DNA from 3 places in the Sphingomonas sp. CD22 genome. Region 2 is predicted to be linked to each of the others. Evidence: riboswitches for the same ligand, from Rfam matches in the RefSeq annotation. Region 2 holds a riboswitch; each other region holds the start of a gene.
The links. A riboswitch is a leader RNA that binds a small molecule or an ion and turns the genes downstream of it on or off. The one in region 2 is predicted to bind cobalamin.
Positions count from the first base shown of each region.

Region 1: linked by a shared signal. The riboswitch ahead of cobW (cobalamin biosynthesis protein CobW) and the one ahead of SFC76_RS17435 (TonB-dependent receptor plug domain-containing protein) in region 2 are both predicted to bind cobalamin.
Region 3: linked by a shared signal. The riboswitch ahead of SFC76_RS19390 (TonB-dependent receptor) and the one ahead of SFC76_RS17435 (TonB-dependent receptor plug domain-containing protein) in region 2 are both predicted to bind cobalamin.

Region 1 covers NZ_JAYDYX010000006.1:193,075-196,344, forward strand. The annotation lists gene SFC76_RS13400 (metallophosphoesterase) at 1-23, opposite strand, end outside; gene SFC76_RS13405 (hypothetical protein) at 77-292, opposite strand; gene SFC76_RS13410 (response regulator) at 474-845, shown strand; cobalamin riboswitch at 1,084-1,314, shown strand; gene cobW (cobalamin biosynthesis protein CobW) at 1,494-2,555, shown strand; gene cobN (cobaltochelatase subunit CobN) at 2,565-3,270, shown strand, end outside.
Region 2 covers NZ_JAYDYX010000010.1:102,249-105,518, reverse strand. The annotation lists gene SFC76_RS17445 (response regulator transcription factor) at 1-615, shown strand, start outside; gene cobU (bifunctional adenosylcobinamide kinase/adenosylcobinamide-phosphate guanylyltransferase) at 667-1,191, opposite strand; cobalamin riboswitch at 1,220-1,424, shown strand; gene SFC76_RS17435 (TonB-dependent receptor plug domain-containing protein) at 1,559-3,270, shown strand, end outside.
Region 3 covers NZ_JAYDYX010000017.1:13,408-16,677, reverse strand. The annotation lists gene SFC76_RS19400 (sensor histidine kinase) at 1-254, shown strand, start outside; gene SFC76_RS19395 (response regulator transcription factor) at 251-871, shown strand; cobalamin riboswitch at 1,037-1,278, shown strand; gene SFC76_RS19390 (TonB-dependent receptor) at 1,527-3,270, shown strand, end outside.

The DNA.
Region 1 (3,270 bases), on a different contig from region 2:
AAGATCAGGTGGAAGATCGTCATTCTCCTTGGCGCGCCACGCGGCCGCGTCGCCGTCCCGTCACGCCGCCCGTCGATCAGCTCGGGTGCGCGGCGCTCTCGACGGCGGCCTCGCTCGTGTCGGTCGGCGTCACCGCGACCGAACCGACGTCTGCCTCGGCCTGTTCGGCGAGTTTCATCTGCTCATAGGCGATTTCGAGATCCGCGACACCCGAACCGGTCGGCTGGATCGGCAGATCGCCGAAGCCTTCGGCGGGGCTAGCGTGGTCGGCGGGATTGGTGGTCTCGGTCATCATTCTCTCCTTGTCAGCGGCGTCAACGCATCGTCGCGGGGACCGGACGCATGACGCCTTCCGTCAAGACAAAAATCACCTCGATCAGGAACTTAGATCAGGATGGCGCATTAGGGGCCGGTTCGGGAGAAAGCATCGCCACCTTTGGCCTGCCGGCGTCCGGGCACTGCCGGGAGCGGTCATGACCCATGTGCTGATCATCGAGGATTCCTATCTGTTCGGGCAGTTCGTCTCCGACGCCGCGCTGCTCGCGGGGGCCGACAGCACCGAGATCGCCGAGACGCAGGCGGCGGCGGAAGCGGCGGCGCAGCGCTGCACGCCGGGGATGATCATCGCCGACGTCAAGCTCGCGCACGGTTCGGGGGTGAGCGCGGTCGAGCGGATCGCCGAGGGCCGCCACATCCCGATCCTCTACGTCACCGGCTATCCCGAGCGCTGCGGCGAATGTCCGCCGGGATCAACGGTGATCGAAAAACCGGTGTCGCACGACACGCTGCAACGTTCGATCAGCCGCCTGATCGACGATCAGGCCGCGCTTCTCGCCGCGCACTGACGCGGTCGAGGTGGAGCCGCCACCACGGATGCGGCGACGGCTCCGACAGTCCTGGAGAACTGCACACGAAGGATCGGGAGAACCCTTCCTGCTGCGCACGGGCTCTAATGGTTAACGGCCGCAAGTCGACCGGAAACGGGCTATGTACGATACCGTACAGAGTGCCGGTCGCCCGCGCTCGCCTGCGCGATTGGCAAAGCCGGCGGTAGCGGCTAAGTCGATCGGCGGTGCCGGTTCCCGGTGCCATGATCGCGTCGGTGCCCTTCGCAAGGGGGCGTAAATGGGAATGCGGTGCGGGGCCTCGGCTCCAATGCCGCGGCTGTCCCTGCAACTGTAAGCGGCGAGTGACGGACACATGCCTTCCCCTTCGGGAAGGCGGCCACTGGCAAGGGTTCGCCCGATCCGGGAAGGCCGTGCCCCGAACCATGACCCGCGAGCCAGGAAACCTGCCGGCGATAAGGTCGCTCTTGCTTTGGCCCAGGGGATGGCCGGGGCACGGTGTTCCGTCTGAGCGACGAAGACCCATGCGGTTGGCCCGCATCGGTGCGTGGCGCGGGCGACATGCGAAGCGCCCGTCCGTCGCTCGCGCATCGGCGATATGTGGCCCCACCGTGCTTTCGTCGTCGCGGCGCTCGCGAAGGAACATCCGTGGCCGATCCCCTGCCCCATGCCGCCTCCCGGCTTACCAAGGTGCCCGTCACCATCGTCACCGGCTTCCTCGGCGCCGGCAAGACGACGCTGATCAGCCATCTGATCCGCAACGCCAATGGCCGCCGGCTCGCGGTGGTGGTCAACGAATTCGGCACTTTGGGCGTCGACGGCGACATCCTGAAGGGCTGCGCGATTCCCGACTGCCCGGCGGAGAATGTCGTCGAACTCGCCAACGGCTGCATCTGCTGCACCGTCGCCGACGATTTCATCCCGACGGTGGAGACGCTGCTCGCGCTCGATCCGCGCCCCGACCATATCCTGATCGAAACCTCCGGGCTTGCGCTGCCCAAGCCGCTGCTGAAGGCGTTCGACTGGCCGGCGATCCGCTCGCGCATCACCGTCGACGGCGTCATCGCGCTGGCGGATGCCGAGGCGGTCGCCGCCGGCCGTTTCGCCACCGATGTCGCCTCGCTCGACGCGCAGCGCGCCGCCGATCCGGGGATCGATCACGAGACGCCCCTGGCCGAGGTGTTCGAGGACCAGCTCGCCTGTGCCGACATGGTGCTGCTGACCAAGGCCGATCTCGCCGGGCCGGAGGGCGTCGCCGCCGCCCGCGCGGTGATCGCCGCCGAGGCGCCGCGGCCGGTGCCGGTGGTCGAGCTGGTCGACGGCGTGATCGATCCCGCGGTGATCCTCGGCCTCGACGCCGCCGCCGAGGACGACATCGCCGCCCGCCCGTCGCATCACGATGGCGAGGACGAGCATGAGCACGACGATTTCGACAGCCTCGTCCACGAGACCGGCGAGATCGACGACCCCGCGGTTTTGGTCGCAGCGATCGAACGGCTCGCGCGCGAGTCCGACGTGCTGCGCGTCAAGGGCTATGCGGCGGTGCGCGGCAAGCCGATGCGGCTGCTCGTCCAGGCGGTCGGCGCGCGGGTGCGGACGCAATACGACCGGCCGTGGCGGCCGGACGAGGCGCGCGCCACCCGGCTGGTCGTCATCGCCGAGCACGACCGCATCGATCCCGCGACGATCGGACCCGTGCTGAACGGCTGAGCACCCACGATGCACGTCGTCTTCCGCGAGAGCCACGGGCTGGAGGAGACCGCGACGCCGCGCGATCTCGGCCAGCGGCCGGCGGATCTCGTCGTCCTGTCCTTCTCCGACAGCGACCTCGGCGCGTTCGCCGCCGGCTGGCATGCCGCGCGCGGCGGCGTGCCGCTGCCGTCGCTGCGGCTCGCCAACCTCGCCGATCTCGCGCATCCCTTGTCGGTCGACACCTATGTCGAGCGCACGCTGGCGGGTGCGAAGGGGATATTGATCCGGCTGATCGGCGGCCGCTCCTATTGGTCCTACGGCCTGCAACAGGTCGAGGCGCTGGCGCGGACGCAGGGCATCGCGCTGGCGGTGCTCGCCGCCGACGGGCGCGAGGACGCCGCGCTGGCCGCCGCCTCGACCGTGCCGGGCTCGACGCTCGGCCGGCTCGCAGCCTTGTGCGACACCGGCGGCGCGGTCGCGGCACAGGCGGCCCTCGCGCAGCTCGCGCTCGCCGCGGGGCTGGCGGCGGGACCGGTGCGCGGGGTGCGCGCGGTTCCGCCGGTCGGCGGCTGGACCCCGGCGGACGGCGTCACCTGCCCCGCGGCGCTCGCGATGCGGCCGGCGGCGCGGCCGCGGGTGCTGCTCACCTTCTACCGCTCCTATCTGCTCGCCGCCGATCTCGATCCGGTCGCGGCGCTCGCCGGGGCGCTGACGGCGCGCGGCTTCGACGTCG
Region 2 (3,270 bases):
CGCGCCGGCTATGCGGTGGTCGAAGCGATCAACGGCCGCGAGGCGCTCGCGGCGGTCGCCGCCGAGACGCCCGACGCGGTGCTGCTCGACCTCGGCCTGCCCGATCGCGACGGGCTGGAACTGGTGCCGCTGATCCGCCGGGCGGGCGATGCGGTGATCCTCGTCGTCTCGGCGCGCGACGCGACCGACCAGAAAGTGGCGGCGCTCGATCTCGGCGCGGAGGATTACGTCACCAAGCCGTTCGACGGCGAGGAATTGCTCGCGCGGCTGCGTGCGGCGCTGCGCCACCGCGGCATCGACGCGGCGGCGGCGAGCGTGATCCGCCGCGACGGGCTGGAGATCGACCTCGACCAGCGGATCGTCCGGCGGGGCGGCGAGGCGTTCCACCTGACGCGCAAGGAGCATGACGTGCTCGCGGTGCTCGCGCGCCATCCCGGGCGGGTGGTGACGCACCAGCGCATCCTGGCGGCGGCCTGGGGCGGCGACGACGATCCGCGGGTCGAATATCTGCGCATCGTCGTGCGCAACCTGCGCCTGAAGCTGGAGGAGCCGAGCGCGACGGGAAGCGTGATCGCCAACGAATTGGGCGTGGGATATCGGCTGCTGGTGGGGTGAGGGCGTTTCGGTACATTCCTCCCCGTGCCGGGGAGGAATTGGGGGCGGCCGTCAGGACTCCCGTCCCGGAAACGGCTGCAACGGCAGCACCATGCCGGCGGCGACGAAATAGACCTCGCGCATCGCCGCCGCGACCTGCTGGTTGAGCCGGCCGGCGGCGTCGCGGAAGGCGCGGCCGAGCGGATGGTCGGGGACGATGCCGAGGCCGACCTCATTGCTGACGACGAACAGCGGCAGCGGCGTCGCGGCGAGCGCCGCGAGCAGGGCGTCCGATCGCGCCGCGACATCGTGGTCGCCGAGCATCACGTTGGTCAGCCAGAGCGTCAGACAGTCGATCAGGATCGCGCCCGTCCCGATCCCGCCGATCGCCTCGGGCAGCGCGAGCGGGCATTCGACGGTCGTCCAGCGCGCGTCGCGGTCGGCGCGGTGGCGGGCGATGCGGTCGGTCATCTCGCCGTCCCATGCCTCGGCCGTGGCGAGATAATGGAGCGGGCCGGCGCAGCGCTCGGCGGCGGCCTGCGCCAGCCGGCTCTTGCCCGAGCGGGCACCGCCCAGGAACAGCGTCTTGGCTGCGATCATCTTGCCTTCGTCTCCGCGGGGTTCTAGGGGCGCCGATGCGACAGGTTCCCAGAGATGGGATGAAAAGGGAACCCGGAAGCGAGCCTGAGGCTCGCCAGCCGGGGCTGCCCCCGCAACTGTGACCGGCGAGCCCTGCTCCTCCGCGCGCCACTGGATCATCCCGATCCGGGAAGGCCGGGCAGGGCGACGACCCGCGAGCCAGGAGACCTGCCCGTCGCGGTTGTCCTTCGTGCGGACGGGGTGTGCCGGCGCGATCGAGGGTTTCCTCGCGAGACGACGATGTTGGGGGCGTTGCGCGGCGGACCAAAGGTTCCGGCGAATCCGCGGTGCGTGCTCCCGTTGTTGCAACGAGGGGGAAACCATCGTGACGAAATACGCCTGTCTCATCCTGCTGCCGTGCATCGCGGCCGCGACACCTGCCTTCGCCCAGAATGCGCAATCGACCAGTGGCCTGGAGCAGGTCGCCGACGCCGGCAGCGACATCCTCGTCACCGCCAATCGCGAGGCGCGGCCCGCGTCCACCGTCGGCCAGGCGGTGACCGTCCTCGACACCGCGACGATCACCCAGCGGCAGGCGGTCGTCGTCGCCGACCTGCTGCGCCAAACGCCCGGCGTCAGCGTGACGCGCAACGGCGGCGTCGGCACCGCGACCTCGGTCAACATCCGCGGCGCGGAGAGCGACCAGACCGTCGCGCTGATCGACGGGATCAAGCTCAACGATCCCTCGTCGCCGGGCGGCGGCTTCGACTTCGGCGGGCTGCTGATCGGCAATATCGCGCGGATCGAGGTGCTGCGCGGCGCGCAATCGGTGCTGTGGGGCAGTCAGGCGATCGGCGGCGTCGTCAACCTCATCACCCGCCAGCCGACCGAACAGGTCGCGGTCAACGCGCGCGTCGAGGGCGGCTGGCACGAGACCGGGCAGGGCTTCGCCAACGTCTCGGGCAAGATGGGGCCGGTGTCGGCGAGCCTGGGCGGCGGCTATTACACCACCGAGGGCATCTCCGCCTATGCGCCCGGCACGGAGCGCGACGGCTATCGCAACTATGCCGCCAACGGCAGCCTCGGCATCGCGCTGGCGCCGACCGTGTCGGTCGACCTGCGCGGTTTCTATTCGAACGGGCGTGCCGAGTTCGACGGCGGCTTTCCGTTGCAGGACACGCGCGATTACGGCGAGACCGAGCAATGGACCGGCTATGCCGGCCTGAACGCGGCGCTGTTCGGCGGCAAATTGCGCAACCGCTTCGGCTATGCGCATACTGACACCGACCGGCACAATTACGATCCCGACGGCACGCCGACCGAGACGTTCGCCGGCAAGGGGCGCAACGACCGGATCGAATATCAGGGTGTCGCCGATCTCAGTTCCGCGGTGTTCGCCACCTTCGGCGCGGAACGCGAGGTGTCGCGCTTCACCACGGCGAGCTACGGCGGGCCGGTGACGCAGGGACGGGCGCGGATCTTCAGCGTCTATGGCCAGCTCGCGGTGACGCCAATCGCCGGGCTGACCGCGACCGGCGGCGTGCGCCACGACGATCACAATCGCTTCGGCGGCGCGACGACCTGGTCGGGCAGCGGCGTCTATACGCCCAACGACGGCGCGACCGCGATCCGCGCGAGCTATTCGGAAGGGTTCAAGGCGCCGTCCTTGTACCAGTTGCAGAGCGAATATGGGAATGGCGCGCTGCGCCCCGAACGCTCGCGCGGCTGGGATGCGGGCGTGACGCAGAAGGCGCTCGACGGCGCGCTCGAGGCGAGCGCGACCTATTTCCGCCGCACCTCGTTCGACCTCATCAATTTCGTGTCCTGCGACACGGCCGTGGGGATTTGCGCCGACCGGCCGTTCGGCACCTATGACAATGTCGCGCGGGCGCGGGCGCAGGGCGTGGAATTCGCGCTGACGCTGCGCCCGGTCGAGGCGTTGACGGTCAGCGCCGCCTACACCTATCTGGATGCCAAGAACCGTTCGACCGGCACCGCCAATGCCGGCCGCGACCTGGCGCGGCGGCCGGACAACAGCGTGTCGGTCAACGCCGACTATCGCTGGCCGTTCGGGCTGACCACCGGCGCGACCGTCAC
Region 3 (3,270 bases), on a different contig from region 2:
CGGTGCTGGCAATGACGCTGCGCGAGGCGGTGACCAACGTGATCCGCCATGCCGAGGCCAGTGCCTGCGCGATCGAACTGGCGCTGGATGGGCGGCTTGCCCGCCTCGTCGTCACCGACGACGGGATCGGCCGCAGCTTCCGCGAAGGGCTTGGGCTCGCCGGCATGCGCCAGCGCCTGACCGCGGCCGGCGGCTCGCTCAGCATCGTGGCGGACGCGCCCGGGACGCGGCTGATCGCGACGGTGCCGGCGTGAGCCACGCCGGGAAGATCAGGATCGTCGTCGCCGAGGATCAGGCGCTGGTGCTGGGCGCGATCGCAGCGCTGCTGGACCTCGAACCCGACATGACGGTGGTGGGTCGAGCAGCCAACGGCGTCGCAGCGGTGGAATGCGTGCGGGCGCTGTCGCCCGACATCCTGCTCACCGACATCGAGATGCCGGAGATGACCGGCATCGACGCGGCCCGGCTGCTGTTCGAGGCGGGGGTAACGACGCGAACCGTTATTGTGACTACGTTCGCACGACCCGGCTACTTGGCGCGCGCCCGCGCGGCGGGGGTGCGCGGCTACCTTCTCAAGGACAGTCCGGTCGAGCAGCTCGCCGACGCGATCCGGGAGGTGGCGCGCGGCGGCATTGTAGTGCCGCCCGACCTTGCCGCAGCAGCCTGGGACAGTGGCGCCGATCCGCTGACCCAGCGCGAGCGCGACACCCTGCGGCTCGCCGACGAAGGGCTGTCGAACAAGGAGATCGCGATCCGGCTTTCCCTCTCGCCGGGAACGGTGCGCAACTACCTTTCGGAGGGTGCCGCGAAGCTCGGCGCGTCGAATAGGATCGAGGCAGGACGAATTGCACGGCTGAATGGTTGGCTTTGACGACCCAATTCCGGTCGTTCTCGACGCATCTTTCGCTTCCCAACTTCCGACATTCGTTAATGGGCACCGACACTCCGTTTGGACTTTTGCGATCGTCGCGTCGACCAATTGCCGGATCGTCTTCGTCAGGATACACCGTCCCCGCTGACCTGCTCCGCTGGAGACGGTCGGCGTGATCGCGTCGGTGCCCCGAGAGGGGCTTAATAGGGAACGCGGTGAGGGTGGTTCGCCACCTGAAGCCGAGGCTGTCCCTGCAACTGTAAGCGGCGAGCGCGATGCATATCGCTTTTTCCTTCACAGGGAGGGGCAGCCACTGGGCCGGACGTTACGTCATAAAGGCCTGGGAAGGCCGTGCATCGTGTGATGACCCGTGAGCCAGGAGACCTGCCGGCGTCTGGTCGCTCTTGCCTGGCCCAGGGGGTGGCCGCGGCACGGTACTCCGTCGAGCGACGACGTGTGCGGTGGGGACCGCACAGGCATGCGTGCCGGTCGCGATGGCGTCCGGCTGGCGCGGATGTCGGCCGTTCGCGGGAGGTCCCTGCCGGGTTCGCTCGACGCCCCGGGGATTACCGTAATGCCGTTCCTGTCTTCTCGCCTCGCGTTTGCGGGCGCTTTGCTGTCACCTGTTGTCGCAGCACCGCTCAATGCGCAGTCTTTGCCTGCCTCCGACAATGAGGACATTCTGGTCGTCGGCCAGCAGGCGCGCGACACGCTCACCACGCCGAACGCGACCGGCAGCCGCCTGGGCCTCACGCCGCTCGAGACGCCCGCGACGATCTCGGTCATCGATGGCACCACGATCCGCGCACGTGGAGACCTATCGGTGATCGACGCGACAAGCCGTGCGCCGGGCATCAGCAACGCCGGCAACCCCGGCAACGGTGGCACCGCGCTCGCCGCGCGGGGCTTCAGCGGTCAGGGATCCGTGCTCCAACTCATCGACGGCATCAGGCTGTTCCCGGCTGCCGGCACGATCACCTTTCCGACCGATCCGTGGATGGTCGAGCGGATCGACATCCTGAGCGGTCCGGCCTCGGTGCTTTACGGCCAAGGCGCGCTGGGCGGCGCGGTCAATGTCCTGATGCGCAAACCCGATACGCAGCGGACGCACGTGGAGAGCGAGATCGGCTATGGTTCGCAGGACAGCTTCCATGTCGCGGCGGGCGCAGGCGGGCCGATCACCGAGCGCATCTCCTATCGCATCGATGGCAGCTATCGCCGGTCCGACGGCTATGTCGATCGTGGCCAGTCGCGCAGCCATGCCGTCTCCGGGACGCTGCGCTGGGCACCGACCGACACGCTCGTCGTCACCGCGCGCGACGATTATGGCGACCAGAAGCCGATGCGCTATTTCGGTTCGCCGCTGATCGGCGGACGGCTCGACGACCGCATCCGGGAACGCAACTACAACACGCGCGACGGCTTCATCCGCTACCGCGACAACCGCACCAGCCTGCAGGTCGACTGGACGCCGAACGACATGGTCACCGTCAGCAACCAGGCCTATCGCCTCACTTCCAAACGCTCCTGGCTCAATCTCGAAACCTATTGCTGGATCGCCGCGGACGGCGTCTGTTCCAACGGCAGCGGCAACACCGGCACACCCGGTCTTATCCTGCGCACCGACATGACCGGCATCGTCCACGACCAGACGCAGTGGGGCGATCAGGGCAGCGTGACGCTCAAAACGGGCATCGCCGATGGCGTCAGCAACGACCTTGTGATGGGCTTCGACGTCAACCTCATCAAACTGACCTATTCGCACAATTTCGGGTCTGACCCGCAGGTCTCGGAGGTCGATCCCTTCGCGTTCGATCCCGGTCTGATCATCGACACACAGGGCATCGCACCGCGCTATCGCACGCGCACGACCGAATATGCGGTCTTTGCCGAGGACCGGCTGAAGCTCGGCACGCACGTCTCGATCGTCGGTGGCGTGCGCTACGAGCGTGACACGATCCGCCGCTGGTCGATCGACTATCCGGGCGGCGTCAGTACCGAGACCTTCGCGCTCGACAAGCGGCTGCACAATCTGACCTGGCGGGTGGGGAGCGTTTATCAGCCGATCCCGACGGTGTCGCTCTATGCGCAATATGCCACCGGCGTGGACCCGCTGGGGACGCTGACGACCTATTCGACCGGGCAGGTGCAGTTCAGCAACGCGGTGGGCGACCAGGTCGAGGTCGGCGCCAAGGCGGTGTTCCTCGACGGTCGCGGCACCGCCACCCTCGCCGCCTATCGCATCGTCAAGAAGCGCCTGCTGGCGCAGCTGACCCCGACGAGCCCGGTCGAGCAGGTAGGCCAGCGATCGGCCAAGGGTATCGAGGCCGCGGTATCGCTCGATCTGCCTTACGGCGTCGAGATCGATGCAAACGGCAGCGTGCTCAACGCGACGTTCG